Regions from separate parts of the Enterobacter vonholyi genome, predicted to be linked through region 3. Evidence: riboswitches for the same ligand, from Rfam matches in the RefSeq annotation. Region 3 holds a riboswitch; each other region holds the start of a gene.
The links. A riboswitch is a leader RNA that binds a small molecule or an ion and turns the genes downstream of it on or off. The one in region 3 is predicted to bind thiamine pyrophosphate.
Positions count from the first base shown of each region.

Region 1: linked by a shared signal. The riboswitch ahead of thiB (thiamine ABC transporter substrate binding subunit) and the one ahead of thiC (phosphomethylpyrimidine synthase ThiC) in region 3 are both predicted to bind thiamine pyrophosphate.
Region 2: linked by a shared signal. The riboswitch ahead of thiM (hydroxyethylthiazole kinase) and the one ahead of thiC (phosphomethylpyrimidine synthase ThiC) in region 3 are both predicted to bind thiamine pyrophosphate.

Region 1 is NZ_CP162152.1:724,183-734,248, forward strand. Features, by position in the region: gene AB3N39_RS03405 (DedA family protein) at 1-304, shown strand, start outside; gene thiQ (thiamine ABC transporter ATP-binding protein ThiQ) at 348-1,049, opposite strand; gene thiP (thiamine/thiamine pyrophosphate ABC transporter permease ThiP) at 1,033-2,643, opposite strand; gene thiB (thiamine ABC transporter substrate binding subunit) at 2,619-3,602, opposite strand; TPP riboswitch at 3,634-3,734, opposite strand; gene sgrR (HTH-type transcriptional regulator SgrR) at 3,771-5,426, opposite strand; gene sgrT (glucose uptake inhibitor SgrT) at 5,515-5,667, shown strand; gene AB3N39_RS03435 (sugar efflux transporter) at 5,787-6,965, shown strand; gene AB3N39_RS03440 (cytochrome b/b6 domain-containing protein) at 7,014-7,595, opposite strand; gene AB3N39_RS03445 (cation diffusion facilitator family transporter) at 7,702-8,592, opposite strand; gene leuD (3-isopropylmalate dehydratase small subunit) at 8,755-9,360, opposite strand; gene leuC (3-isopropylmalate dehydratase large subunit) at 9,371-10,066, opposite strand, start outside.
Region 2 is NZ_CP162152.1:2,920,098-2,930,163, forward strand. Features, by position in the region: gene AB3N39_RS13750 (GntR family transcriptional regulator) at 1-664, opposite strand, end outside; gene thiD (bifunctional hydroxymethylpyrimidine kinase/phosphomethylpyrimidine kinase) at 707-1,507, opposite strand; gene thiM (hydroxyethylthiazole kinase) at 1,504-2,274, opposite strand; TPP riboswitch at 2,310-2,406, opposite strand; gene AB3N39_RS13765 (YadA C-terminal domain-containing protein) at 3,021-4,094, shown strand; gene AB3N39_RS13770 (hypothetical protein) at 4,309-4,770, shown strand; gene AB3N39_RS13775 (glycoside hydrolase family 32 protein) at 4,855-6,288, opposite strand; gene AB3N39_RS13780 (MFS transporter) at 6,304-7,545, opposite strand; gene AB3N39_RS13785 (LacI family DNA-binding transcriptional regulator) at 7,784-8,791, shown strand; gene AB3N39_RS13790 (diaminobutyrate--2-oxoglutarate transaminase) at 9,125-10,066, shown strand, end outside.
Region 3 is NZ_CP162152.1:218,779-228,844, forward strand. Features, by position in the region: gene AB3N39_RS01005 (PTS sugar transporter subunit IIB) at 1-20, opposite strand, end outside; gene AB3N39_RS01010 (sensor domain-containing diguanylate cyclase) at 201-1,742, opposite strand; gene thiH (2-iminoacetate synthase ThiH) at 2,079-3,206, opposite strand; gene thiG (thiazole synthase) at 3,203-3,973, opposite strand; gene thiS (sulfur carrier protein ThiS) at 3,975-4,175, opposite strand; gene thiF (thiazole biosynthesis adenylyltransferase ThiF) at 4,159-4,914, opposite strand; gene thiE (thiamine phosphate synthase) at 4,901-5,542, opposite strand; gene thiC (phosphomethylpyrimidine synthase ThiC) at 5,542-7,437, opposite strand; TPP riboswitch at 7,517-7,625, opposite strand; gene rsd (sigma D regulator) at 7,680-8,177, opposite strand; gene nudC (NAD(+) diphosphatase) at 8,273-9,046, shown strand; gene hemE (uroporphyrinogen decarboxylase) at 9,085-10,066, shown strand, end outside.

The DNA.
Region 1 (10,066 bases), 510 kb from region 3:
CTTCCTGCCGGGGATCCTCGCAGGGGCGGCGATAGATATTCCTGACGGGATGCAAAGCGGTGAGTTTAAGTGGCTGCTGCTGGGCACGGCGCTGCTGCTGTGGTTGGCGGTCTGGCTCTGCTGGCGGCTGTGGCGCAGCGCGAAAGCGAGCGTCGATCGCCTGACGCGCTATCTCCCGCGCTCTCGTCTTTTGTGGCTGGCCCCGCTGACGCTGGGTGTGGCCGTGGTGGCCCTGGTCGCGCTGATTCGCCACCCGCTGATGCCGGTGTACGGCGAAATTCTGCTGAAGGTGGTGAGCCGTTAATGTTTATTCCCTCTCCCTGTGGGAGAGGGTCAGGGTGAGGGCATCAGACGGCACGAATGCCCAACAGTGAAGACGCCCCCGCTTTACCACTCAGCAGCTCTTCCGTCTTCCCATCCCACGCAATTCGCCCTTCGGCAACCACCACCGATCGCGGCGCAATCCGTGCTGCATCCTCAATACTGTGCGAAACCATCAGCATCGTCAGCTGCTGACGCTGGCAGACCTCCTGCACCAGGGCGAGCATCTCCTGACGCAGCGCGGGATCGAGCGCCGAGAAGGGCTCATCCAGCAGCAGAAGCGGCTGCTCGCGCACCAGACAACGCGCCAGCGCCACGCGCTGACGCTGGCCGCCGGAGAGCTCGCCCGGCAGCCTGTCGATGAATTCGGTGATCCCCATCTGTCCGGCAATCACTTCAAGTTTTTCGCGTTGGGCATCGTTCAGCCTGAGCCCCGGATGCATTCCCAGCGCGATGTTTTGCCGCACCGTCAGATGGGTGAAGAGGTTGTTTTCCTGAAACAGCATCGACACAGGACGTTTAGCCGGAGGGGCGTTGGTGAAATCACGATTATCGATGGCTATCGACCCGCTGGCAGGTTGCAGAAAGCCGGCGATCAAATTGAGCAAGGTGCTTTTCCCGGCACCGCTTGGGCCAAGCACGGCAATCCGCTCGCCCTGCTGAACGGAGAGCGTGAAGCGCATCGGCAGATGCTGATAAAGCCAGGTTACATCAGTCAGTTTTAACATCACGCCCCGGGAGTTTTTCGATAACGGTAAATAAGGCAAAGCACAGCAGCAGCAGTAACAGCGCGGTAACCGCGCCATCCTGACTGCGGTAAGAGCCAATTTGCTGATAAAGCCAGTAAGGCAGCGTGCGGAAATCGTCATTGCCGAACAGCGCCACGACGGCAAAGTCTCCAATAGAGAGCACGCAGGCAAAGGCCAGCGCCTGCGCCAGCGGGCGTTTTAGCGCGCGCAGTTCGACTACCTTCAGCCGCTGCCAGCCCTGCATGCCCAGCGACTGACACAGCAAACCGTAGCGGCTGTTGACGTCGCGCATCGGGTTTTCCAGCACCTTAAGCGCGTAGGGGATGGCCATTAAGGCGTTAGTGAAAATCACAATGCCATCGGCCCTTTCCGGCAGGCCGAGGGTGCTGTTGAACAGTAAAAAGAAGCCCGTTGCCAGCACGATACCCGGCATCGCCAGTATCAGCATGCCCGTCAGTTCCAGCATTTGTCCGGCTTTTTGCGCCTGGCGGGCGTAGAGCTCACGGCTGCTCCACAGCAGCATCATGGTCAGCATAACGCACAGCAGTCCGGCAGCCAGCGCTATGCGTACCGAGGTCCAGGTCGCCTGCCAGAGAACGGGCTGTTGTAGGACGGACATAAGATTGAGGTTCAGGCCGTCAACGATAACGGCCAGCAGCGGCGGCAGCAGCAGCAACAGCGCCAGCGCGATCAGGATAAAATCGCTGACGCGGCTGTGCAGGCTGTCCTGCGGATCGCGCCAGCCGGTTATTTGATGACTACCTGCGGGAATGGCTTTACTCAGCCGCTGGCTCAACAGCACCAGCGCAAGACAGCACGCCATCTGCACCATCGCCAGCAGCGCGGCGCGACCGGGATCGTAGTCGTAACTCAGCGCCTGGTAAATCGCCAGCTCAATGGTGGTGGCCTGCGGCCCGCCGCCGAGTGACAGCACGGTGGCAAAGCTGGCAAAGCAGAGCATGAAGATTAACGCCGCCACGGGCGGGAGCTGGCGGCGCAGCCACGGCCATTCGACAAAGCGGAAGAACGACACGCCGCGCATGCCGAGCTGGGCGGCAATCTGACGCTGTTCGCCGGGAATATTTTCCAGCGCCTGCAAAAAGAGGCGCGTTGCCATCGGCATATTGAAAAATACGTGCGCCAGCAGAATGCCCTGCAGTCCGTAAGGCGAGAATGACCATTCCAGACCAAGCTGACCGAACAGTGAAGACAGCCAGCCCTGGCGACCGTAAACGCTCAGAATACCAAATACCGCCACCAGCACGGGCAGGATCAGCGTCATGGCGCACAGGCGCAGCAGGGCCTGCCTGCCGGGAAATCGCCGTCGATACAGAGCGCGTGCCAGAAAAATAGCCGGGATCACCGACAGCAGGGCAGAAAGAGACGCCTGCCAGAAGGAGAACCGGATAACGTGCCAGAGGTAGCTGTCGTGCCAGAGGGCGAGCAGGTCGCTCTCTGGCGCGTTAAACCACAATGCAAGAAAAGCCCCCAGGCTGACCGCTACCATCACGGCGGCGGCGAGCAGCCCGGGAAGTAACCAGCCGGAAATCAACGGCTGACGGCGCGTTGCCATTCGCTTACCCATGCGGCACGCTGCGCGGCGACCTGCTGCGGCGTAAACTCCAGCGAGGTTTTCGGTTTGGTCAACTGCTCGAAACCTGCAGGCAGCGCAACGTTAGTAACCGGATACATCCAGTTGCCCGCTGGAATGGCGTTCTGGAACGCCGGTGAAACCATAAACTTCAGGAACTTCTCGGCCAGCTCCGGCTGTTTGCTGGCAGCGGTACGCGCGGCCACTTCCACCTGCAGATAGTGCCCTTCCGCAAAATCTGCGGCTGCATAGTTGTCTTTCTTCTCGGCGATAATGTGGTAGGCCGGGGAGGTGGTGTAGCTCAGCACCAGGTCGCTTTCGCCTTTGAGGAACAGGCCGTAGGCTTCGCTCCAGCCTTTGGTCACGGTGACGGTTTTGGCGGCCAGCTTCTGCCATGCTTCCGGTGCTTTATCCCCGTAGACTTTTTGCATCCATAGCAGCAGGCCCAGGCCCGGCGTGCTGGTACGCGGATCTTCGTAAATTACGCGCCACTTCTGATCGCTTTCGACCAGCTCTTTCAGGCTTTTTGGCGGGTTTTTCAGCTTATTTTTGTCATAAACAAAAGCAAAGTAGCCATAGTCGAACGGCACAAAGGTGTCGTTCTTCCAGCCGCCCGGCACGTTAACGGCATCTGCCGCGACGCCGCTTTTGGCAAACAGTTTGGTTTGCGAGGCGGCTTCCAGCAGGTTGTTATCCAGCCCGAGCACCACGTCGGCTTTACTGTTTTTTCCTTCCATGCGCAGACGGTTGAGCAGCGACACGCCATCTTCAAGCGCCACGAACTTCAGCTCGCAGTTGCAGTCCGCTTCAAAGGCTTTTTTGACAACCGGGCCAGGGCCCCAGTCGGCAGAGAAGGAGTCGTAGGTGTAGACCGTCAGGACGGGCTTGGCAAAAGCAGGCAGCGCAAACAGCGCCAGCAGGGGGAGAACTTTTTTTAACACTTTGCACCTCAGGGTTGAGTGGCAAAGGATTTTGAGCGACAGCCTCAAATCCCTTCGCCGGCGTTATCCGGATCAGGTTCGACGGGTATTATCTCAGCGCACATCTGTGATGCAGCACCCCGTTGAGAACGGCGCTATTGTAATGATTTGGTGAATATTACGAAAGCGTTATGGCTCCGGGGGGGCAAACCAGGCGGATTTAAAATCAAACCAGCCCAGGGTGTTCATCCGCAGGCCGCGCATGCTGCGCTGGCCCTGAATCATCAGCCAGTGGTGGATCAGCGGGACGATCGCCTGCTCGGCCAGCAGCTGCTGGCACCATACGGCAAGATTCATCTCGCCCGATCGCCACAGGGCGGCGTCCTGCTGCCAGTCACGGTCGATGCAGTGCTGGATCAGCGGGACTTCATACAGGTGTGAAAATAATGAAAAATCGAGCGGCAGGGTAAAATTAGCGCTGTTGAGCCAGATATCGCTGGCGATCTCCCCCTGATGCCATTCGTCATAGTCCACTTCTCTTACCTCTAACTTGACCCCCTCGGCTGCCAGCAGGCGGGTCATGATCCTCGCGATAAAACGATGCTCCACGTGCTCGCGGTAGTAGGTCAGGGTGATGGACTCCAGCCCTGCGGGTTTGTCGCAGTGCGACGGCCGGGCGTGGTGCCAGCGCGGAAGCAGGCCGTAGGCCGGAAACCAGTATGTCTGGTACTGCTCTTCCGCATGGTAGATCAGATTGGAAGGGGACAGCACGTGGCTGATCCACTTGCGGACGCCCTGGTTTGCCCCGCGGTGGGTGCGGCGGTCAAACAGGAGATAGTAGCATCCTTCCTCCAGGCGGCTCTCAACGGCCTTTTCTCCGGTGGTGGGGCCTTCAAGCGTCAGACCGCAGCTCAGGTCTTCATTGAGGTCAGGCAATACCCACACGTTCACTTCGTCGATCAGCGCCCGATAGCCAAAGTAGTCATCGAACGCGCGGATTTTCAGCTGGTTGCTGTTATTGCGGGACACGGAGTAGGGCCCGGTGCCAATCGGCAGGCTGGCAAAACTGTTCAATGATTCCCACTCACCGGGCAAAATCATCGACGGCACATAGCCCAGCAGCCAGGGAAGCCACTTGTCCTGCTGCGACAGCTCAATGTCCAGCGTCCAGGCCGTGGGGGAGTGGATGCGCGAAATATGCGAGTAGAGCGGCAGCCTGCGGGCGCGTTCCAGAGAGGCGATGACGTCGTGCATCTCCAGCTCGCGGCCGTGGTGAAAGTGGATGCCGGGGCGTAAGAAGAAGCGCCAGTGGCGCGGGGAAAGCTGCTGCCAGTGATGGGCAATATCCGCCTCCAGTTCCCCGTTTTCCTCATTTATGCGCGTCAGGCCGCTGAAGATTTGTCGGGCCATGTGGGTTTCCGAGCGGCGTAACGCCGTGCCGGGCAACAGATTTTTCATTGGCCGGTAGTAGAGCACCCGCAGAATGTGTCGGCCCTGACGAAAGCTGCGTCCGAGATGGGAAACCAGCATCTGGCGCACGGCGGCCTTGTCGCCCACCAGCTGGACCAGCTGATCGATGCGGTCCTGTTCGAGCAGATCTTCTGCGCGCTGCTGCTGCAACGCCAGTCCGGTATACAGGAAGGTCAGTCGCGAGCGTTTGCCGCGTCCCGCTTCCGCTTCCCAGCTTAACCACCCCTGCTGCTGCATGGTGTTGAGAAGCGTGCGCATATGACGGCGGGAACAGCTAAGCAGGTCCGCCAGCTCGTTGAGCGTGGTCTCCTGCGATTGCCCCTCGCAGCACTGCCAGAGGCGGATAAACTGTTGTTGCAGACGACCGGAAGGCATAAAAGGGGAACTCCTGACAAAAAACCAGCAATTTATTTATCCCTATATTAGGCCAATAATTCTCCTCGATGAAGCGAGGAGGTAAATTATGAAGAGGTCTACCGCACGTCAGTTTTATCAGCAGTACTTTTCAGCGACAAAAGGATCGTCCTGGCTGGCCCGCCGGTGTGCAGAGCAACGGCTGAAAACGTTAGAAGAATTGATGCAGTGGGACGTTACGACACCGACCTCTTCCCGCTAACTCGCCTCGATCATGTGTGACTGAGTATTGGTGCTTATCACCCGCCAGCAAAATGTTTTTGCTGGCTTTTTTCGTTTACTATTCACCCAATTTCGATTCGCTTTCACAAGGACTTGCGCATGCTGTGGTTGATGACGATGGGGCGACGCCTGAACGGCGTGTATGCCGCTTTTATGCTGGTGGCCTTTATGATGGGCGTGGCGGGGGCGCTTCAGGCGCCGACGCTGAGCCTGTTTCTCAGCCGCGAGGTAGGGGCGCAGCCGTTTTGGGTCGGCCTGTTTTATACCGTCAACGCCATTGCCGGGATCCTGGTCAGCCTCGCGCTGGCGAAACGATCGGACAGTCAGGGCGATCGCCGCAGGCTAATCCTCTTTTGCTGCGCCATGGCCGTGGGCAACGCGCTGCTCTTTGCCTTCAATCGTCATTATCTGACGCTCATTACCTGCGGCGTGCTGCTGGCGTCGCTGGCGAACACCGCTATGCCGCAGCTGTTCGCCCTGGCCCGTGAATATGCGGATAACTCCGCGCGGGAAGTGGTGATGTTCAGCTCGGTGATGCGTGCCCAGCTCTCGCTGGCGTGGGTCATTGGTCCGCCGCTGGCCTTTATGCTGGCGTTGAACTATGGCTTTACCACCATGTTCTCCATTGCGGCAGGGATTTTTGTCATCAGCCTGGCGCTGATAGCCTTCGCACTGCCGTCCGTGGCCCGCGTCGAACAGGCGACGGATAAACCTGTTACCCAGGTGAGCGGCTGGCAGGACAAGAACGTCCGCATGTTGTTTATTGCCTCGACGCTGATGTGGACCTGCAACACCATGTACATTATTGATATGCCGCTGTGGATCAGCAGCGATCTGGGCTTACCGGACAAGCTCGCGGGGATCTTAATGGGAACCGCCGCCGGGCTGGAAATTCCGGCGATGATTCTGGCGGGCTATTACGTTAAGCGCTTTGGAAAGCGTCGGATGATGATCGTCGCCGTGGCGGCCGGGGTACTGTTCTACGCGGGGTTGATCCTTTTCCATTCGCGTGAAGCGTTGCTGGCGCTGCAGCTGTTTAACGCCGTGTTTATTGGAATTGTTGCCGGGATCGGCATGCTCTGGTTCCAGGATCTGATGCCCGGCCGTGCAGGCTCGGCAACGACGCTTTTTACCAACAGTATTTCAACCGGCGTGATCCTGGCGGGCGTGATTCAGGGGGCGCTGGCGCAAAGCTATGGCCATGCGTCGGTCTACTGGATGATTGCGGCGCTATCCGTCGTGACGCTCCTGCTGACCTGCCGCGTAAAAGACGTGTGATCGGATGAGTGAAACGGAGCCCGGGAGCACCGGGCTCTGTGAAGCGTTTTATTCGGAATACTGATATTTACGCTGCGCGCGTAGCGTCAGGTACATATGAACGAGTCCCATGAAGCCGTGTGCCCAGAAATATGTCTCAATAAAAACTGTCAGGAATTTATGCAAATCTAAGACGGATTCCGTGACGGACGAAACCGGCCCAAGCGTGGCGTTCAGCACGAACCAGGCCGCGCCGCAGAGTGCAACGCCCAGCAGCGCCAGCACACCCAGACCTTGCACCGTTGCCGCCATACCGCCAGCATGCGCGTCAGGTAACTGACGCTGCGCGAGGGTGCGAATATCTTCAACGATTCCACGAAAATCCAGCGCCAGCCAGGCGTAGTAATACTTAAATCCGCGTTGGGTTAACATCCATGCCATCATGGCAATACCACAAAAAATTAAACCAAACCCTGAGATAACATGGATCCAGGTGACAATTCCGTTCAGTCCGGATTCGTGGAGGGCCTCGCTTTCGGTGAAATTAGAATTGATAATTTGGGCCAGCACCAGTATGGCTACAAGAATGTGCAGTACGCGAAGAAAAGGTGTTTCTTTATGGGGAAGCGTATTACGTAGCGTTGGGTTCATCGCTTTTTACCTCAATAATGAGAGAGCTGATGCGATGCAGTGTGACGCAGATTAATTAACGAAACCTTAACGATGAGTAGCGTCACACTGTATTTATGCGTTCCGATTAGCGAGCAGGATCAATATGCGTCATCACGTTCAGCACATTGAATTTTTGCATCACGTTGTTTCTGGCATTGACGGCAATCTGATGCCCTTCTTTTACGCTTAATTCGCCGTTCACTTCCAGATGGACATCGACAAGGGCTAAATCGCCCATCTTGCGGGTTTTTAAATCATGGAGTCCGGTGACGCCTTCGGTTGAGAGAAGACACGTTTTGATATCGTGCTCCAGCTCGGGTTCAAGCGAACGGTCCATCAGATCGTGCAGGGCATCGGCAGAGAATTTGTAACCCATATGGGCGATGAACACTCCGACAATCAGGGCCGCAATCAGGTCCATCGCGTGAAAACCCACTAAATTCCCGGCAATACCGATGGCGACAACCACTGACGACGCTGCGTCAGAACGGGCATGCCAGGCATTGGCTATCAGCAGCGAGGACTGAATACGTTTTCCCGTGGCAAACATGTATCTGAACAGACTCTCCTTCACCACCAGCGCCAGTATCGCCACCCACAAAGCGGCCCCTTTTACTATCTGATGCGTCTCGGGATTAAGCAGTTTATTGCCAGCGGACCAGAGCATCCCGACCCCCACGAGCAGCAGAATAGCGCCAATAATAAGCTTTGCACCGTTTTCGAAACGCAGATGACCGTAATGATGATCGATATCAGAGGCTTTCTGACTCTTTTTATTCGCAATCAGAACGACAAAGTCAGAAGATAAATCGGAAAGAGAATGAATCCCATCAGCAATTAATCCCTGTGAACCGGAGAATATTCCTGCAACTATCTGAAAGCAAGTGAGTAAAATATTTATTATCACGCTTACTAATGTGCATTTGTGTATTTCCCGAGAACGGATGTGAGACTCATTGCCATTTTTCTTTTCCATGATAATTTCCGCTACCAACTGATTGAGCGATTATTCTGCGCAGGGAACATTAAATTGACGTTAAATATAACGTCATTATTGGCTGGGTTTGGGAATATTTACAGAAGGAGGGCGGGTATCGGGATAAAACGCGGCCTGCAGAGTGCACTGCAGGCCGGAGGATTACTTCATAAATGCAGGTTGTTTGTGTTCGTAAGTGGCAATCGCCGCTTCGTGCTGGAGAGTTAAACCTATGCTGTCCAGACCGTTCAGCATGCAGTGACGGCGGAACGCATCAATGCTGAAGCTGTAGGTTTTATCCCCGGCTTTCACCACTTCCGCTTCCAGATCCACTTCAAACGAAATACCCGGATTCGCCTTAACCAGCGCGAACAACTCATCGACCTGTTCATCGCTCAGCGTCACCGGCAGCAGCTGGTTGTTGAAGCTGTTACCGTAAAAAATATCCGCGAAGCTTGGGGCGATGACCACTTTGAAGCCGTAATCGGTGAGCGCCCACGGGGCGTGTTCGCGGGATGAGCCGCAGCCAAAGTTTTCTCGGGCCAGTAAAATGGAGGCGCCTTTGTACTCAGGGAAGTTCAGAACGAATTCCGGATTAGGCACTTCGCCTTTGTCGTCCAGGAAACGCCAGTCGTTGAACAGGTGCGCGCCAAAGCCGGTACGCGTCACCTTCTGCAGAAATTGTTTCGGAATAATAGCGTCAGTATCGACGTTAGCGGCGTCCAGCGGGACAACCCGGCCCGTATGTTGGGTAAATTTCTCTGCCATGATTGTCTCCTTATTTCAGGCTGCGAATATCGGCGAAATGGCCGGTGACTGCCGCAGCGGCGGCCATTGCCGGGCTGACCAGATGGGTACGCCCACCGCGGCCCTGACGGCCTTCAAAGTTACGGTTGCTGGTGGAGGCGCAGCGCTCACCCGGATTCAGGCGATCGTTATTCATGGCCAGACACATGGAGCAGCCAGGCAGGCGCCACTCGAAGCCCGCTTCGATAAAGATCTTATCCAGACCTTCGGCTTCCGCCTGGGCCTTCACCGGACCGGAGCCAGGTACCACCAGCGCCTGCACGCCCGGTGCCACTTTACGGCCTTTGGCAATCTCTGCCGCCGCGCGCAAATCTTCGATACGGGAGTTAGTGCAAGAACCGATAAAGACTTTATCAATGGTCACGTCGGTCAACGGCACGCCGGGCTTCAGCCCCATATAGGCCAGCGCTTTTTCCGCACTGGCGCGCTCGACCGGATCGGCGAAGGAAGCAGGATCTGGAATGGCGTCGTTGACGGAAATCACCTGACCCGGGTTGGTCCCCCAGGTCACCTGCGGCGCAATCTCTTCTGCCTGCAGCGTGACAACGGTATCAAACGTCGCCCCATCGTCGGTTTTCAGGGTTTTCCAGTACGCTACCGCGTCGTCAAAATCGTGACCTTTCGGCGCGTGCAGACGGCCCTTCACATAGTTGAAGGTCGTTTCATC
Region 2 (10,066 bases), 1.8 Mb from region 3:
CAACCTGCTTGATCACCAGCACCGGTATTTTTTCATCCATCTTTATGTGCGCCTGAAACTCGCTGTCCGGCATGCGGGCGCTCACCCTTGAGCGGGTGCGCTGCGGGAAGATGTTCTGACTGCGGAAGTAGTCGTACAGCGAAATGCCAATTGCATCCGGATCGGGAATTAACCCGACCGGGACCCAGGACTCTTCAATCGACACCGCATCGTCATCCACATAGCGAATGCGCTTAAGTAAAAAAACCTCGCTGTCCGGGGAGATCGATAGGTGGTTAGCCACCTCTTCCGGGCATTTCACCACACGCTTGTTGACCCACAGCGTATTGGGCTTTTGGCCGCGCAGCACCACCTGCTGCGAGAACCCGCGCGCCTCTTTCAGCGAATATTCAAAGATGTTGTTGATTTGCGTGCCATATCCACGGGAACGCGTCACCACGCCCTCTTCCTCCAGCGCCTGCATTGCCTTTCGCACGGTAATGCGCGACACGCCGGTTAACTGGCTCAGATCGCGCTCGCCGGGCAAAATATTCCCGTGCTCCAGCATGCCGCTTCGCACCGCATTTTTTACCGTTTCGGCAAATTTCAGGTACAGCGGCGTGTTGTCCGGCGCGGCGATCCGTTCATTCAGTTGAGCGATTAACCGGGTATGCGCTTGTTCCATCTCTGTTTTCTCAGGCGTGGTGTTTCCTGCCAGTATACTGGGTTACCACCATGCATGAAAATGATGAACCGGCCCAATACCGTGACCGACTTCCAGAGTATCGGCTTTTGCCAGCGCCGCCGAGAGCCAGGCTTTCGCTTCGCTAACCGTATCGGCCCAGCCTTCATGCCGGGGACGCAGCGCCGCCAGCGCGGCGGAGAGCGTGCAGCCCGTGCCGTGGGTGTTTTTGGTCTGCACGCGCGGCGCGGTAAAACGTACTTCGCCATCGCGGGTAAAGAGCCAGTCCGGGCTTTCAGCGTCGTCAAGATGACCGCCCTTCATCAGCACCGCGCCGCAGCCCATCGCCAGCAGCGCGTTTCCCTGCGCTTTCATCTCGCGTTCAGTTTGCGCATGCGATGTGCCTAACAACGCGGCGGCTTCCGGCAGATTGGGCGTGATAAGCGCCACCTGCGGCAGCAGTTTTGTACGCAGCGTCTCCACGGCGGAGGCCGAAAGCAGCGGGTCGCCGCTTTTTGCCAGCATGACGGTATCCAGCACCACGTTTTGCACCTGATAGCGTTTAAGCCGCTCGGCCACCGCTTCCACAATATCCGTCTCGGCCAGCATGCCGATCTTGGTGGTATCGATGCGCACGTCGCTGAACACAGAATCCAGCTGTGCGGCAACAAAATCTGGCTCGATACGGTAGACCGACTGCACGCCGCGCGTGTTTTGCGCCACCAGCGCGGTAATGACCGAGCAGCCGTACGCGCCAAGGGCCGAGAATGTTTTGAGGTCAGCCTGGATACCCGCGCCGCCGCTGGGATCGGTGCCGGCAATGGTCAGGGCGTTAATCCGCTTCATGCCTGCTCCTCCAGCGTATAGAGCGCGTCGAGGAACGCGCTGGCAAAACTGCCCGGGCCACGCGACTGCGCAACCGCGACCGTTCCGGCTCGCTTCATCCATCCGCAGACGGCAGCAATGTTATCCAGCCGGTCACCCGGCAGCGAACAGCTCGCCGCCACAACGGCAGAAAGCGCGCATCCGGTGCCTACCACGCGCGTCATCAGCGGATCGCCGCCGGTAACCGTTCGAGTACGTTGCCCGTCCGTGATGTAATCCACCTCGCCGGTGACGACCACAACGGCATTGGTCTGGCGGGCCAGCGCCTGTGCAGCGGGCACCGCGCTGGCGGCGGTATCGGTCGTATCAACGCCGCGCCCACCCGGGCTCATCCCGGCAAGAGCAAGGATTTCAGAGGCATTGCCGCGAATGGCAGCCGGTTTCAGAGCAAGAATTTGATGGCAAAACCGGGTGCGGAACGTCAGGGCGCCCACGGCAACCGGGTCCAGCGTCCAGGGCTTTCCTGCCGCCACCGCGCTCTCAATCGCCCGCCGCATCGACTGGGCCCGCGGCGAGGTCAGCGTGCCAACGTTGACCAGCAGCGCATCGGCGATCGCAGCAAACTGCTCGGCCTCTTCGGCCTCAATCACCATCGCGGGTGATGCGCCAAGCGCCAGCAGAACGTTGGCCGTAAAGGTCTGTACGACATCATTGGTCATACAATGGGTCAGCGGAGAACGGGTGCGGAAGTGATGTAAAACGTGTAAATCGAGCAGGTCAGGCTGCATGGGTTCGCTCCTGCCTTGCGTGAAGAAGCGATGACCGGGAAGGCATCTGACTTCCCTACGCTGGCATTATCCAGATCAGGTAATACGGGTATTTCTCAGCCTTCACAAGGAAGGGCACCCCGAGTCAAAATACTTTTAAAACAATGATTTATTGAAATCAATGTTCTCAATCAGTGTAACCGTGGCCACAGGTCAGGCGCAAGGGGTTTTGATTTATCACGGCAGCGATCGCGTTATGAATCTCCCTAAACACTTTTTCGCTAGCATCTTCAACATAAATATTTTTTCCTGGTATATCCCGTAACAAAAATGAGCTGATTTCATTTCATTCGAAGCTAGCGAAAGATTCGATAATAAATAATCGGCAAAAACCCATAAATTTACATAAACTGTTATGTGTATTATTAACCAATTTTAATCAAAACACTTAAATACATTTAATGTATTGGTGTTTTATATCTAATTTGGCTCTCATCCATCATGAATCGCTATCTTATTGTATTATAAGATTATTAAGCCGAGCTTTTCTGGAATGACTCGTTTAGCTATTCCTGCTATTTATGATTTAGATCAATAATCAAAATTACACATTCATAGATAGTTACTGCACGTTACGAAATAAGTTATCAAACCAAAATTTTCAACGTTAATTGTGAATTATTTCAGATATAACAAGACGTTGTATCTTCCCGCCAGGATAGCGCCCTTACTTTATTTTTTCTTGTAGTGATGATGAGAGCTTTAAAATGAACTATTTAAATACAACAGCTATCGCTGTTTTTGGTTTTGTGTTTGCTGGTTCAATGAATACTGCAAATGCTGCGGAAGTAAACATAAACCTTGACGATAACGTCAACAATCCAGGTGCTCACATTCAAATTCAGGGTACCGATAAAACCGCCTATAACCTTGATAACATCGAGGGGAGTAACATTAAGCAAGACGGGCAAATCTATAACCTTCAGGGCGATATTGACAGAGCAAATACAGCTATTAATAAAGCACAAGATACAGCTAACACCGCTCAAGATGGCGTAAATGCTAACACTCAAGCTAACGCTATCCTTAATCAGAAAATCGACGATTACAAAGCAGATCAGACAATCACTGATAACAAACAGAATATATTGATTGATAACACTAATAATAAAGCAGATGCGGCTTTACAAGGCGTTATTACTAACGGTCAAGCAATCATTGATACAAACACGAGAGTAGATAAAACTGACATCACCGCGACCAATGCGAACAACAAAGCAGACGCCAACACTCAAGCGCTAGCAAGTAAGGTCGATAAAAGCATTTTCAACGCCGATCAGGATAGACAAGATCAAGCACTTCAGGATGCCTCTGGCAAAGCGACTCAGGCATTTAATACGGGCGCTTATGCGCAATCTTTAGCTGTCGATGCACAAACGGTAGCCGCAGCGAATAAAGCTGCTGTTGCTACCGTTCAGTCACGCCAGCAAACACAGGAAGCGACGATTCAGAATCACAGCGCACAATTAGCGAATCATGAATCACGTATTACTGCGTTAGAGAGTCAAAATAACGCTAAGTTCTCTTCTCTGGAGAATCAGCAGAATGAGGATCGCAAGGAATATCGTGCTGGTATCGCTGGCGCTGCTTCTCTTGCTGGTTTGCATTACGTTGATACAGATAACGCGGTTGCCGTCGGTGCTGCCAACTTCAAAGATGCGCAAGGTTATGCAATCGGCTACCGTCATAAGTTCGCTGAGAATGTAGCTGCTACCCTCTCTACATCAGGTACATCCAACGGTGATGAAATTGTTGCGGCGTCCGCATCTTACGGATGGTGATGTTACAGTATTAAAATAAAATGCCAGTGTTCTAAAAAAAATCGCCCATGAGTTTTAATCAGCTGGCTATAACTCAATACATTGCTGCTCGCAAAGAAAATGACAAAGTACATTTTTATCTCCGCTGTTTTGTATCTCACTTTTATTTTATTAGGGATATGGATCGGCTTGATGTTAGGCACCTATATTTATAATTGCAATTACTGAGGCAATAATGAAAAAGTTAATGATGATAGCGGCTGTATTATCTCTTACTGCGTGTTCCTCACCAGCGCAACGGATGGCGGATTGTCAAAGCAAGGGGGTGAGTAAAGACGCTTGTTATATTGCAGAGCAAAACCGCACATCAGCCATTAACGCTGCTGCAGAAAAACAGGCTTTGGAGAATGCTGCTCAACTTGCACAATCAGCACATAAGCATTTTCCTGAAGGCTGCACTCAGGTTATGGATGCTGCGGGTCGTTGTGACAGCAAGCCTGCCAAAGCAAGCGGCGATGTTAAACAGTTTTCAGGTGAAGCGGATCGCGTTATGAATAAGCCAATATCTGATGCTGCTGAATATCTGCTTTCGAAAGGCTGGAAGCCAAATAAGGGTTTATGGCACAAGGATAGCTATATTATGCAGCTGGTTGTCGAAAAAGAGAGAGTCGTAAACGCACAATTATCAAAAATGTGATCTTAGGACTACGCTCCCTCCTGATAAGATTTACATAGCCCCATTTGTATGGGGCTTTATTTTAGCTCATGACTAAATACAGATTTACTCTAACTGCCACGCCCCGCCATGAATAAGCGATGCTCCTCCCGTCCAGGCAAATAACGCCAGCTCGCGGCAGTCGGCATCAGGATAAATACGGCTGCTGAGGCACGCCTCACCTTCGTTAACAAACACTTCCACCGAAGAGCAGTCAAAGAACAGGCGCAGGCTGAGCGCGTCGTTCAGGTTAAGCGCGACGCTTCGGGTACCGCACAGGCCATACTGTGGATAGTGTCGCTCCAGCACCAGGCGCTGCATCTGGGCATCAACATAGAGGCGTAGGCCGTCGCCGAGACGAATGCCGTATTGCTCCGCGCTGCTATTCGTGCAATCCCATTGCAGAATGACCTCCATCGCATCGCAGTGTTCCACCAGCGTCATCTGCTGGTTATTAAGTGTACTTATCGGCCAGGGGAACCACGCCCCGCGCAGGGCTTCAACTTCTCTGGCCGGTCGCATTTGCAGATGGTTATCCGCACTCAGCGTCAGCTCGCGCGGTAAAGAAAGCATACCCGCCCAGCCATCCTGCTGTTCCGGCAGGGGCGATTCCCACATGTCCAGCCAGCCGATAACAATACGGCGGCCGTCAGGAGTCAGGAAACTTTGCGGCGCATAGAAATCATGCCCGCGATCCATCTCCACAAACTCACCTTCAGGCACAAAGGGCTGATCAGGCTGCCATTCACCTACCAGGTAGCCGCTCTGGAAAAGATTGCGATGATTAAATCCGTCTGCGGTGAGTCCCTGAGGTGAGAACATCAGCACGCGTTTACCGTTGAGGGTAAAAAAGTCCGGGCATTCCCACATATAACCCATCTCTTTTTCAGCCACCGCGAGCACGCCCCTGTCCTGCCACTCGCGCAGATCGGCAGACCGGTACACACGCACCTGGCCCGTATCTCCTTCGCGCGCACCCACGACCATGTACCACCACGTCCCTTCACGCCATACCTTCGGATCGCGGAAGTGATGCAGCCCGGGCGGTGTATTAATGACTGTCCCGTGCCGCACAAACTGGATGCCGTCACGGCTGGTTGCCAGGCACTGAACCTGGTAGAGATTAGCCTCATCGCCAGGATCGCCGTGGAATTTGTGGCCGGTGTAGATCAGCGCCAGCATGTCGCCATCCACCACCGCCGAGCCAGAAAAACAGCCGTCCTTGTCGTCTGGCCCTTCCGGGGCGAGAGCAACCGGGAGGTGTTCCCAGTGAACTAAATCCTTGCTGCGCGCATGGCCCCAGTGCATCGGCCCCCACTGGGTCGAATACGGATGATGCTGGTAAAACGCGTGATACCAGCCGTCAAACCACACCAGGCCATTAGGGTCGTTCATCCAGCCAGCTCGCGCAGCGAGGTGGTAACGGGGATACCAGCGCAGGTTAAGCCCTTCGCGTCTGGACTGAAGTTCCTGTTCTGCTTTCGTAATGGAATACGTCATTTCTCTACTCTTTGATCAGATGGTGGAAGGTTGCGGCATGAGCGGGTCAGAAGAGGACTTACCCGAGCGCAACAGGAAGATGGAGATAAACGTGGTGCTGAAGACCAGTAGCCCCATGATGAGATAGGACTGGGCAAAGCCGTATTTCTCATAGCTGTAACCTGCCAGCGGCGACAGCACCGAGGCAATCACCGAGCTTGTACAGGCAAAGCCCACCAGATAGAGGGTGGAAGAGAGTCGCTTATCAAAATGCAGGCTGTTGTATTTAAAGATGGAGACCAGCAAAACGGGCAGCTCAACCGCGTGCAATAGCTTGGTAATGGAGATCAACACCGGTCCCTCAACCAGACCCGATGCCACCATACGCATCGCCATCACCATTCCGGCGAAAATCAGGCCGTTTTTCGCACCGAGACGATTCACCAGCCACGGGGCGCAAAACATGCCCGCCGCCTCAAGGAAAACCTGGAAGGAGTTGAGATAGCCGTACATGGCGTTTCCTTCCTGCAGCGTCGGGAACTGTGAGGAGAAATAGACCGGGAACTGCTGGTCGTAGACGCCATAAATACAGGTGCCGATAACAAAAAACACCAGCGCCCAGAACCGCGGTAGCGTCAGCAGGCGCAAGGCATCTTCCAGCGTGACCTTACCGCCGGATACCGCCTCCTGCATGGCGTGCGGGGCCGAAGAGACTCTTAGGCGCGCCAGCAAAACAAAAAACACCAGCCCGGCGCAGCTCGCGACAGCAAAGTTCAGCTTCGGGTTAATGTTAAACAGGAGCCCGGCAAAAAAGGTTGCCGCCGCCCAGCCCAGCGATCCCCACATCCTCGCCTTGCCGAACTCAAACTGGCTCTGGCGGGCCACGCGCTCGGTATAGGACTCCAGTACCCCTATTCCGCCGTTAAACGTCAGCCCGATATAAATCCCACCGAAAATACTGCCGAGTAACACGTTAATTTGCAGCAGATAACCAAACATCAGGAAGGCCGGGCCAGAAAGAATGAGCAGGCTGGTCAGAAACCAGAGCAGGTTTTTGCGCAGGCCGAGCTTGTCCTGAATGAAGCCGTAGCAGATTTGCGCGCACAGCGCGGAGACGGACAGCACAGCATAGATGACTCCCGTATCCCCTGCCTTTAACCCCACCTCCTGATGGAGCCAGATAGAGAGCAACGAGCCGGAAGATGACCATGTGACAAAAAAGAAAAACAGTAATGCGCTTAATAAAGGGTAGCTGTGAGAGTGATGCGTTTTCATCATGACATTCTCATATTGGAGTAATGACATTATGGTAACGTTAACATTTATGCTTTCTCATACGGTTTGGCGGAAATTTAAGATGTTAATCACGAAAGTTAACGTTAACATTGATAGAATGAGATCGCGATCAAATATTCATCACTGGATTAAATATGGCCTGGCCTGTGCATCAGCCTTCCTTTTACATCAGCCACTTAGTTGTATACCCTTTCCCGCAGAGCATTAACGGAGTAAGAAAATGGCTTCCCTGAAGGACGTCGCAAAGCTGGCTAACGTATCGCTGATGACGGTCTCCCGCGCGCTGAATAGCCCGGAGCGCCTTAAACCTGAAACGCTGGCGCGCGTTCAGCTGGCTATCGAGCAGACCAGCTACGTTCCTGACCTGTCCGCCAAGAAAATTCGCGGCGCGCATGCCTCGCCTAAAACCATAGGCGTACTGGCGCTCGATACGGTGACGACACCTTTTTCGGTGGAGATCACGCTGTCAATTGAAGAGACGGCCAGAATGCACGGCTGGAACAGCTTCGTGATGAATATGTTTACCGATGACAACCCGGACGCCATTGTCGACCTTCTTCTCTCTCATCGGCCTGACGGAATTATCTACACCACCATGGGGCTACGTCAGGTTCCTCTCCCGGCTAAACTCCTCACCCTTCCCTGCGTGCTGGCCAACTGCGAAAGTGACGGCGAAAAGGTTGCCAGCTATATTCCCGATGATGAACAGGGGCAATATACCGCCGTGCGGGCGTTACTCGCGCAGGGTTATCGACGCCCTCTCTGCCTGCATTTGCCTGCGGGGCATCTGGCCACAACCCGTCGTCGTCAGGGGCTGGAGCGTGCATGCCGTGAAGCGGGGCTCGATCCGGACGGCCTGGCGCACAGCTATATGGCACCCGGCGATGAGCACTATCGCGACATTCCGTCAGTATTGCTGGCTCACATCCTGAATGGCATTCCCCGATTCGACGCGGTTATCTGCGGCAACGATCGTATCGCGTTTATGGTGTATCAGACGCTGCTGGGGCAAGGGCTTCGCATACCGGAAGATGTCGCCGTTATCGGCTATGACAATATGGTGGGCATTGGAGAGTTGTTCCTGCCGCCACTCACGACGGTTCAACTGCCGCACTATGAAATTGGTCGCCTGAGCGCCCTGCATATTATTAACGGTGAAGAGCATCTGGAAACCACGCGCGTAGAAAGCCCATTTTTACTGCGTGATTCCGTTGCGCATGTAACGTAAGCCTGCTTTTTTGCCCATGACGCAAAAACAGGGAGCGTCCCCCCTCTTTTTTGCCGTTCGATGGCACGTTTTGTCACACTCTTTTCTGTGTCTTTACACACCGGGTAAACGGGCCGTAACGCGCTGTTTTTATTTGGCATAAAATGCAATTTTCTTTTTAAAAATGGGGATATTTTCTCCCCACAGCCGCCTGTCACAAAACAGTAAACAAATTAACCATTGAGCCCCGTGGCAAAAGGCTCTATATTGGCGGCGTTTTTTTCAGGCCCCCATCTGTTTTTTAACTTTTTATTCAATCGTGGCTCATAACGAAGCGGCGGTTGTAGGAGTGATATGATGACGGATAAAGTCCGTATTGACACCGTAGATGCCCACAAAAGCAACGAAACCTATCTGGCCCGTCAGGCCGAGTTTGAATCTAACGTCAGGAGTTATCCGCGCAAACTGCCTTTAGCCATCACTAAAGCAGAAGGCGTGTGGATCACCGATGCAGATAATAAAGAATACCTTGACTGTTTAGCAGGCGCGGGGACCCTTGCGCTTGGCCATAACCATCCTGATGTGCTGAAAAGCATCCAAAATGTCATTACCAGCGGCTTGCCGTTACATACCCTGGATCTGACTACGCCTCTGAAAGACGCGTTTTCTGAATACCTGCTCTCTCTGCTGCCTGGTCAGGGCAAAGAGTACTGCCTGCAGTTCACCGGTCCATCCGGTGCTGACGCCGTTGAAGCGGCGCTGAAGCTGGCGAAAAAAGTGACCGGTCGTAGCGGTATCATCAGCTTCTCTGGTGGTTACCACGGCATGACTCACGGCGCACTGTCCGTGACCGGCAACCTGTCTCCGAAAGAAGCGGTTGACGGTATGATGCCAGAAGTCCAGTTCATGCCTTACCCGCACGAATACCGTTGCCCGCTGGGTATCGGTGGTGAAGCGGGCGTGAAAGCGCTGACTTACTACTTCGATAACCTGATCAACGACGTTGAAAGCGGCGTGCGTAAACCTGCTGCGGTGATTCTGGAAGCCGTTCAGGGCGAAGGCGGCGTGAACCCGGCTCCGGCTAAGTGGCTGCAGCGCATCCGTAAAGTGACTCAGGAACACGGCATTCTGCTGATCCTCGACGAAGTTCAGGCTGGCTTTGCCCGTACCGGTAAATTCTTCGCCTTCGAACACGCGGGCATTGAGCCAGACATTATCGTGATGTCTAAAGCCGTAGGTGGCGGTCTGCCGCTGGCCGTGCTCGGTATCAAAAAGCAGTTCGACGCATGGGCGCCA
Region 3 (10,066 bases):
CATAAAACGATGTTCTTCATAATCAGCCTCGATCTACATGTGTTTATTGATAATTATCCCGTGCAGACCGCTTCAACAACCGCTTTACCGCGATTGTGTGTCAGGCATCACAAAGAAACCGGTGATTTTCTGAAACCGGTTACAATTTTGCATTGTCAGGCACCCGGCCCGTGGAAACGGGCAGGGTGAAAGAGGCAGGATTAGCTGATGGACGTTCGGTTAATGCGGTTTTTGCCCTGCTGTTTGGCGCTGTAGAGGGCGTTATCAACGCTCCCGACAAATTGCTCCAGTGGTTCAAAATGCCACTCTCCAAGACCGCCGCTGAACGTAACCCGCAGGTTTTCTTCCCGCCAGACGCGCTTTTCAACGGCGGTACGCCACGCTTCCAGCAATGAGAGCGCGGAAGACATCTGCTCAGCCTGGAAGATTACCGCGAACTCTTCTCCACCATAACGGTAAATTGAGACGTGATGTGGCTGCATGATCTGAATCCCTTCGCGAGCCACGTTACGCAGAACAATATCACCGGTCAGGTGGCCCAGCGTGTCGTTAATTGACTTGAAGTTATCAATGTCTACCAGCGCCATCGCGAAAGGCTGTTGGGCATTCAGCAGCTCCGCGACATCGCTGTCGAACGCGCGGCGGTTTTTACAGCCCGTCAGCGCATCGTGAGTGGCCTGGCGAACATACGCCATTTCACGCTCTTTGTTGGACTGAATCGTGTGGCTCAGCATCGCTTCCAGGCGCGGCGCCTCGCTAACATCGCCAGTTTTGATGGCATTGATAATGTGCATCAGCACTGAACGCGAGGCGTGGCGGAGGTATAAGCCGAAGAGGATGATGATGATGGCGGCCAGCGCAAACCCCCAACCAACGATAGTTGTTTCGTGACGGGTAATATCGGTGAGCGTCTCGCCAGAGACCCGGTAGATGACAAACCAGTCCGGGTTGGTAAACGAGTAGTAGTAATACCAGGCGTTGCTTTTCTTGTCGTAAAGATGACCTTCGCCGCTGGTCATTTTGTCCATCAGCGCTTCGCTCACGTACTGTTTGAACAGCGCGCCGGTATCCGGATGCAGCACCACGGCGCCGTCGCGCTCGACGACGAAGAATTCCCCCTGAACGGGCGCCACCATCTGGCGCAGGGTGAAGCCCATAGACGTCAAATCGAGATGGAAAGCGAGCGTTCCCTTCAGTCTCCCTTCAGGCGAAATCAAAGGCTTATAGAGTGTTACCGTCGGATGGCCAGTGAAGTAGTCCATGTAGGGACGGGTATAGTGACTGAAGATACTCGCTTCCGCCTGAGCGACGAACCACGGGCGTGTCCGGGGATCGAAGGTTTTACTCGTCTCCGTGGGGAGCACCTCTGGTGCGCGAAGATAATGCCCCTGCGTGTCCGCCAGCGAGATGGAGGAGACGGTCGGCATCAGGTTCTGCAAATGCATCATCATCTGCAGCCCTTGCGTCGGGTTGACGTTGAGCGTCTCGTTTAGCCTGTCGTCGCGGGCAAAGTACATCGCGGAACGGCCCAGGATATAGTCGTTTTCACGCAGGATAGATTCGGTGTAGTTCACCGCTAGGTTATGCGTGAAGTTGCTATTGATCTTATGATAATCCTCAAGAAAATCCTTTCGTTGCGAAAGCGTTACCGCGATCGCGATCACCGCAAAACTGCAGAGGATCCCCGCAAAGCTGAGCATGATTGGCCGTGTAAAAGAGAGCTTTTTGCTGTGAAGTGCCATGAGCTGTACATCGTTCCTGATGGTGAATATTTTTCGTCTGCCGATATCCTCTCAGCATAGTCGCTGTCCTGCGGTTAGCGGTGAATTATACGGCGCACGATTTCTGACGAGATGATTTATCTTAAGAATCATTAAGAAAATACTTATTCATTTGCCGGGGGCAGTTTGTGAAATGAATCAGAGGCAGGGCGAAACGAGGAAGAAGCTTTTCGCCCCGGTCAGCATCCGTTGCTGACCTTGTGACAATAAAAAACCGGACGATCGATGACAATCATCCGGTTTTGCCTTTTCGTAGCGTCTCGACAAATTTCTATGATGTTGCTGTGCGTTTCAACGTCATTGCGAGGCTCTTCCCAGCCAGCTGTCCCAGTCTTTCCAGACAGGCTGAAGGCCCTGCGCCGTCAGGGCTGCGGCGACCGCTTCCGGACGTCGCCCGTCATGCGGCACAAACTGCTCCAGCTCCGGACGATCGTCGGCGTAGCCGCCAGGCTGCGTTTTGGAAAACGCGCTGACGTTGTTAATCGCAAGCGGGATAACGCGATCGCGAAACGCCGGGGACTCACGCGTTGAGAGCGATAATTCAACTTCCGGGGCGAGCAGGCGAAACGCGCAGATCGTCTGCACCAGCTGGCGTTCATCCATTAGCGAAGCCGGTTCGATCCCTCCCGCACAGGGGCGCAGGCGCGGGAAGGAGATGGAATAACGGCTCTGCCAGTAGTGCTGCTGGAGCCACAGCAAATGTTCCGCCACCATATAACAATCCACCCGCCAGCTGTCGGAGAGCCCGATCAGCGCACCCAGACCGATTTTGTCGATACCCGCGCGGCCGAGCCTGTCCGGCGTTTCCAGCCGGAAAAAGAAATCCTGTTTCTTACCCTTCAGGTGGTGCCGGGCGTACGTCGCCTCATGATATGTTTCCTGGTAGACCATGACCCCGTCCAGCCCGAGGTTTTTGAGCTCTGCGTACTCCTCCTGCGACAGGGGCTGCACTTCCATCTGCAACGACGCAAACTGACGACGAATGGCGGGAAGGTGCTGACGGAAATAGTCCATTCCCACTTTTCCCTGATGTTCGCCCGTGACCAGCAGAAGATGTTCAAAGCCCATTTCACGAATGGCCGCACACTCCCGGGAAATCTCATCTTCATCGAGCGTTTTACGCTTGATGCGGTTGCTCATGGAAAAACCGCAGTAGGTGCAGTCATTGGCGCACAGGTTGGAGAGATAGAGCGGCACGTAGAAGCTCACCGTGTTGCCAAAACGCTGGCGGGTGAGTCGCTGTGCTCGCTGGGCCATCGGTTCGAGGTACGCGCTCGCCGCGGGGGAGAGCAGGGCCATCAGATCCTCGCGGGTCAGATGGCGGGCATGCAGCGCGCGCTCCACGTCAGCCGCCGTTTTGCTGTTGATGCGCAGGGCAATGTCGTCCCAGTTAAGCTGCCGCCAGCGCTCGGTAAACGTGCTCATGAGATCGCCTCCAGAAAACCGGTCAGCGGGCTGGTGGCCTGCGCCTGGAAACTGCGCGAGCCGGGGCCGGCTCCCCTTGCCAGCAGGCCAGCCTCTACGGCCATGCGGAATGCACGCGCCATCATGACCGGGTCGTCGGCAACCGCGATGGCCGTGTTGACCAGCACCGCGTCGGCGCCCATCTCCAGCGCTTGCGCGGCATGGCTGGGCACGCCAATGCCCGCATCAACGACCACCGGCACGGTGGCCTGCTCGATGATGATCTCCAGCATCGCGCGGGTTTCCAGCCCCTGGTTGGAGCCAATGGGGGCCCCCAGCGGCATGACGGCAGCGCATCCGACCTCTTCGAGACGTTTGCACAGAACAGGGTCAGCGCCGCAGTAAGGCAGAACGGTAAACCCTTGCTGCACCAGCTTTTCAGCCGCTTTCAGCGTTTCAATCGGGTCGGGCAGCAGCCAGCGGGCATCCGGATGGATTTCCAGCTTTAGCCAGCGGGTGCCGAGCGCCTCGCGGGCCAGCTGCGCGGCAAAAATCGCCTCTTCGGCCGTTTTGGCGCCGGAGGTGTTGGGCAACAGCGTGACGCCTGCTTCCAGCAACGGAGCCAGAATGGCATCGCTGTGGTGGCGCAGATCCACGCGCTTGAGCGCCAGCGTCACCAGCTGGCTGCCGCTTTCGCGAATGGCATCCACCATCAGCTGCGGCGAGGCGAATTTTCCGGTTCCGGTAAACAGATGCGAATCAAAAACCTTATCGGCAATACGTAACATCTCAGCCCCCTGCGATAACCTGAAACAGCAGGATCTGGTCGCCTTCATTGACCTGCTGATGTTCCCACTGCTCGCGCGGCAGGATCTGTTGATTGAGCGCCAGCGCCGTTCCCGGCTTGAGCTGACGCAGCTTGTCGAGCAGTGCGGCAACGGTAAGCCCGTCGTCGCATCTCATCGGCTCATCGTTAAACAGAATGCGCATCGCGGTCTCCACATACCGGGCAGCGGCTGGCGCGGCGTAACGCCAGCTGGCGCCAGCTGCTGGAGCGGGCATCAAACAGCCGCAGCGTATTGCGTTCCGTCTCCATGCCGCTGAGCAGCTTGATGGCCTCCAGCGCCTGCATGGTGCCCATCACCCCGACCACCGGGCCAAGAATGCCCGCCGTACGGCAGTTGCGCGTCGGTTCGGCATCTTCCGGCCACAGGCAGCGATAGCAACCCTGCGACCACGGCGGGGTCAGGACCATCATTTGCCCGCCGAACCCCACCGCGCTGGCGGTGATAAGCGGCGTATTATTTGCCACGCAGGCGGCGTTAATCGCCTGGCGCGTCGCCATGTTGTCGGTACAGTCCAGCACCACGTCAGCAAGGGCGACTTCACGGCTGAGGTTGTCACCGCTGAGCCGTTCCTGCAGGGCAATCAGCGCGATATCCGGGTTGAGCTGGTTCAGGCGCTGCCGGGTGATTTGCGCTTTCGGCTGGTTGATATCCTCGGTGGTAAAGAGGATTTGTCGCTGCAGGTTGCTGAGGTGAACCTCGTCGTCGTCGGCCAGCACCAGCGTACCGATACCTGCGCCTGCCAGATAAAGCGCGGCGGGTGCGCCTAATCCGCCCAGACCGACAATCAGCACCCGGCTGGCGAGCAGCTTTTGCTGGCCGTCGATGGCGATATCCTCCAGCAGGATCTGACGGCTGTAGCGCATAAAGTCACGATCGTTCATCGCCTGCTCCTGCCAGCTGTAACAGCTGTTCGGTGGCGGACCGCCAGTCTGCGGCCTGGGTGATGGCACTGACGACGGCGATACTGCCGACGCCGGTCTCCAGCACCGCCGGGGCACGTTCAAGGCTGATTCCGCCGATGGCGACAGTGGGGTAATCGGCAAGGCGTTTAACGTGACTTGCCAGCTGCGTCAGACCCTGCGGAGCGGAGGGCATCTGCTTGGTTTGCGTCGGGAAGACGTGACCAAGCGCGATGTAAGAGGGACGGGCCGCCAGGGCCACGTCAATCTCCATGTCATCGTGCGTTGACACGCCCAGACGCAACCCGGCTTCACGGATTGCGCTCAGATCCGTTGTTTCCAAATCCTCCTGACCCAGATGCACGCCGTACGCCCGGTGCTTAACGGCCAGCCGCCAGTAGTCGTTGATAAACAGACGGGCGTTATACCGGCGCCCCAGCGCGATGGCGGCAACCACATCGGCTTCCACCTCGTCATCGCGTTTATCCTTGATGCGCAGCTGGATCGTTCGAACGCCTGTCTCCAGCAGGCGCTCTATCCACGCCACGCTGTCCACCACCAGATAGAGCCCTAAACGGTAGGGAACGGGTGGGAAATCGGGCTGGTACATTACGCCTCCTCTTTTTTGAGGTAGATTTCGCCGCCTTTGGCGCGGAAGGTTTCGGACATGTCCGCCATACCCACTTCAATGGTTTGCGTGGCGGCGTAGTCGCGCACCTCCTGGCTGATTTTCATCGAGCAGAACTTCGGCCCACACATGGAGCAGAAGTGCGCGACTTTGCCCGATTCCTGCGGCAGGGTTTCGTCGTGGTAGGCGCGGGCGGTGAACGGATCCAGCGCCAGGTTGAACTGGTCTTCCCAGCGGAATTCAAAGCGCGCCTTCGACATGGCGTTATCACGGATTTGCGCGCCCGGATGGCCTTTGGCCAGATCCGCCGCGTGGGCGGCAATCTTGTAGGTGATCAGCCCCTGCTTCACGTCCTCTTTGTTTGGCAGCCCGAGGTGCTCTTTCGGCGTCACGTAGCACAGCATGGCGCAGCCGAACCAGCCGATCATCGCCGCGCCAATGCCTGACGTGAAGTGGTCATAGCCCGGCGCGATGTCGGTGGTCAGTGGCCCCAGCGTGTAGAACGGCGCTTCGTGGCAGTGCTCCAGCTCCTCGGTCATGTTGCGGCGGATCATCTGCATCGGCACGTGTCCCGGGCCTTCAATCATCACCTGCACGTCATACTCCCAGGCGATTTTGGTCAGTTCGCCCAGCGTGTGCAGCTCGGCAAACTGCGCTTCGTCGTTGGCGTCACGGATGGAGCCCGGGCGCAGGCCGTCGCCCAGTGACAGAGAGACGTCATAGGCGGCGCAGATCTCGCAAATTTCGCGGAAGTGTTCATAGAGGAAGTTTTCCCGGTGATGGGAGAGGCACCACTTCGCCATGATGGAGCCGCCGCGCGAGACGATGCCGGTCAGACGCTTCGCGGTCATTGGCACGTAGCGCAGCAGCACGCCCGCGTGAATGGTGAAGTAGTCCACGCCCTGCTCCGCCTGCTCCAGCAGGGTGTCGCGGAACGCTTCCCAGGTGAGGTCTTCGGCAATGCCGTTGACCTTCTCCAGCGCCTGATAAATCGGGACGGTGCCAATCGGTACCGGGCTGTTACGCAGGATCCATTCGCGGGTTTCATGGATATAGCGGCCGGTGGAGAGATCCATTACCGTGTCCGCACCCCAGCGCGTGGACCAGACCAGCTTTTCCACCTCTTCTTCGATGGAGGAGGTGACGGCCGAGTTACCGATGTTAGCGTTGACCTTCACCAGGAAGTTGCGGCCGATAATCATCGGCTCGGACTCCGGGTGGTTAATGTTGGCGGGGATAATCGCGCGGCCGGCGGCCACTTCGTCACGCACAAACTCCGGCGTGATGTTCTCCGGCAGGCGAGCGCCAAAGCCTTCACCAGGATGCTGATAGCGCAGCACTTCGCTGCGGATACGCTCGCGACCCATGTTTTCACGGATGGCGATGAACTCCATCTCCGGCGTGACGATACCCTGGCGGGCGTAGTGCAGCTGGGTCACGCATTTACCTGCTTTAGCACGTTTTGGCGTCAGCAGGCCGGTAAAGCGCAGCTCGTCCAGACCGTCGTCGGCCAGGCGCTCTTTGGTGTACGCAGAGCTGAGCACGCTCAGCTCTTCGCAGTCGTTACGCGCGTCAATCCACGGCTGGCGCAGCTTTGCCAGCCCCTGCTGGACGTTGATGGCAACATCAGGATCGCCGTATGGGCCGGAGGTGTCATACACCGGCACGGCTTCGTTGTCTTCATACTGCGGATTCTCTTTGCTGCCGCCGATAAGCGTCGGGCTGAGGTGGATTTCGCGCATCGGAACGCGAATATCGTCCTGCGAGCCGGAAATGTAGATGCGTTTCGAGTTCGGGAAAGCGGTGCCTTCCAGGGTGTCGATGAAGTGTTGGGCCTGTGCGCGCTGTTCGCGGCGGGTCAGTTTTGCAGTAGACATAGCTCATTCCAAAAGTGAAGGACATGGCTTGTCAGACGACGGATGAAGCAAGAGAGGATCGCCCGGGGGGCGATACAACAGCAGTGTGACTCTTGTTCCCTTCGCAGGTATTAGCCTGATCAGGTTCCGCGGATCCCGAATTAACGGTCTCAGCCCGGCTTTCGCTCTGGGCACTCCGACAAGAAAAATCCCCCTCGTGAGAGGGGCGAATGGTTGTAAATTACTCGTTAACGATTAAGAACTCAAGCAGGGCGCGCGACGTTCTCTTCGTTACTGATGTTCAAATCATTGTCCAGGGCGAGAGAGATCAGCTTGTCTTCCAGCGTGAATCGCTCCTCCAGCGCTTCGCCGAGGTCGGATAGCGCCTGCTGGAACTCAAGATAGTTATCGTGATCGATGGCGTTCTCAAGCGTGGAATCGTAGTAATCCATGATCTGCTGGGTATTGGCTTCCAGCAGCGGATAGAGCTTGCTGGCCGCTAAATACGGCGTTGTCCCTTCCATTTCGCGGATAATGCGTTCATAAATATTGAAATGGCCGTCGGACAGATAGTCGACCAGGCCCTGACAAAAATCATCCAGCGCTTTTTCGTTCAGTCGCATAAACGATTCTTTGCCAGGCTTAATGCCGACCAGATTGTAATAAGCCACGAGTAGATGCTTGCGCACATGCAGCCAGCGATCCACCAGTTTGTTACTTCCTCTAACGCGCTCAGTCAGGCTTTCTAGCTGGTTTAACATGGTCGACTCCGCAAAGTGTAGGATTGAATCTGCTCATCCAGAATGTAACCACAATGCTAACAACATGTCAGTGAAGCGAAGGTAGTGCAATAGATATGGATCGTATTATTGAAAAATCAGATCTGGGTTGGTGGATCGTCAGCCACGAACAAAAATTATGGTTGCCCGGTGGAGAACTGCCCTACGGTGCGGCGGAAACGTTCGATCTCGTGGGCCAGCCTGCGCTAGAGATCGGCGAGTGGCAGGGTGAGCCCGTGTGGTTGATCCAGCAAGCGCGTCGTCAGGATATGGGATCCGTTCGCCAGGTGTTGGATCTGGACGTAGGCCTGTTCCAGCTGGCGGGGCGGGGCGTGCAGCTGGCGGAGTTTTACCGCTCGCACAAATACTGCGGCTATTGCGGCCATACCATGCACTCGAGTAAAACCGAGTGGGCGATGCTCTGCAGCCACTGCCGCGAACGTTATTACCCACAAATTGCGCCGTGCATTATCGTCGCTATCCGTCGGGATGACTCTATTTTGCTTGCACAGCATACCCGCCATCGCAACGGCATTCATACCGTGCTGGCCGGGTTCGTCGAGGTGGGCGAAACGCTGGAGCAGGCAGTGGCGCGCGAGGTGATGGAAGAGAGCGGGATCAAAGTGAAGAACTTGCGCTACGTCACCTCCCAGCCGTGGCCGTTCCCGCAGTCGCTGATGACGGCCTTTATGGCCGACTATGACAGCGGCGAGATCGTTATCGATCAGAAAGAGCTGCTGGACGCGAACTGGTATCGCTACGACGATTTACCCCTGTTACCTCCGCCGGGCACCGTGGCGCGTCGGCTGATAGAAGATACCGTGGCGATGTGTCGGGCCGAGTATGAGTAGTGTTACACTGAGGCCATGACGCTTAAGGAACTGCAAAAATGACCGAACTGAAGAACGATCGTTATCTGCGTGCGCTGCTGCGCCAGCCCGTTGATGTCACCCCGGTGTGGATGATGCGCCAGGCGGGACGCTATCTGCCAGAGTACAAAGCCACGCGCGCGCAGGCGGGCGATTTTATGTCGCTTTGCAAAAACGCCGAGCTGGCCTGTGAAGTGACGCTCCAGCCGCTGCGCCGCTTCCCGCTGGATGCGGCGATCCTCTTCTCGGATATTCTGACCATTCCGGATGCGATGGGCCTTGGCCTGTACTTCGAAACCGGTGAAGGTCCGCGTTTCACCTCTCCGATCAAAAGCAAAGCCGACGTGGACAAGCTGCCGATCCCCGATCCGGAAGGCGAACTGGGCTACGTGATGAACGCCGTGCGCACCATTCGCCGCGAGCTGAAAGGTGAAGTGCCGCTGATTGGCTTCTCAGGCAGCCCGTGGACGCTGGCGACCTATATGGTGGAAGGGGGCAGCAGCAAAGCCTTCACCATGATTAAAAAGATGATGTACGCCGAGCCGCTGGCCCTGCATGCGCTGCTCGACAAGCTGGCGAAGAGCGTTACGCTCTATCTGAACGCGCAGATTAAGGCGGGCGCGCAGTCGGTGATGATTTTCGATACCTGGGGCGGCGTGCTGACCGGGCGCGATTATCAGCAGTTCTCCCTGTATTACATGCATAAAATCGTTGATGGCCTGCTGCGTGAAAACGAAGGTCGCCGCGTGCCGGTGACGCTGTTCACCAAAGGTGGCGGCCAGTGGCTGGAAGCGATGGCGGCAACCGGCTGCGACGCGCTGGGTCTCGACTGGACCACCGATATTGCCGATGCGCGTCGTCGCGTGGGCGACAAAGTAGCGCTGCAGGGCAATATGGACCCGTCCATGCTTTATGCGCCGCCAGCCCGCATTGAAGAAGAAGTGTCGACTATACTGTCTGGTTTCGGCCAGGGGGAAGGCCACGTCTTTAACCTCGGCCACG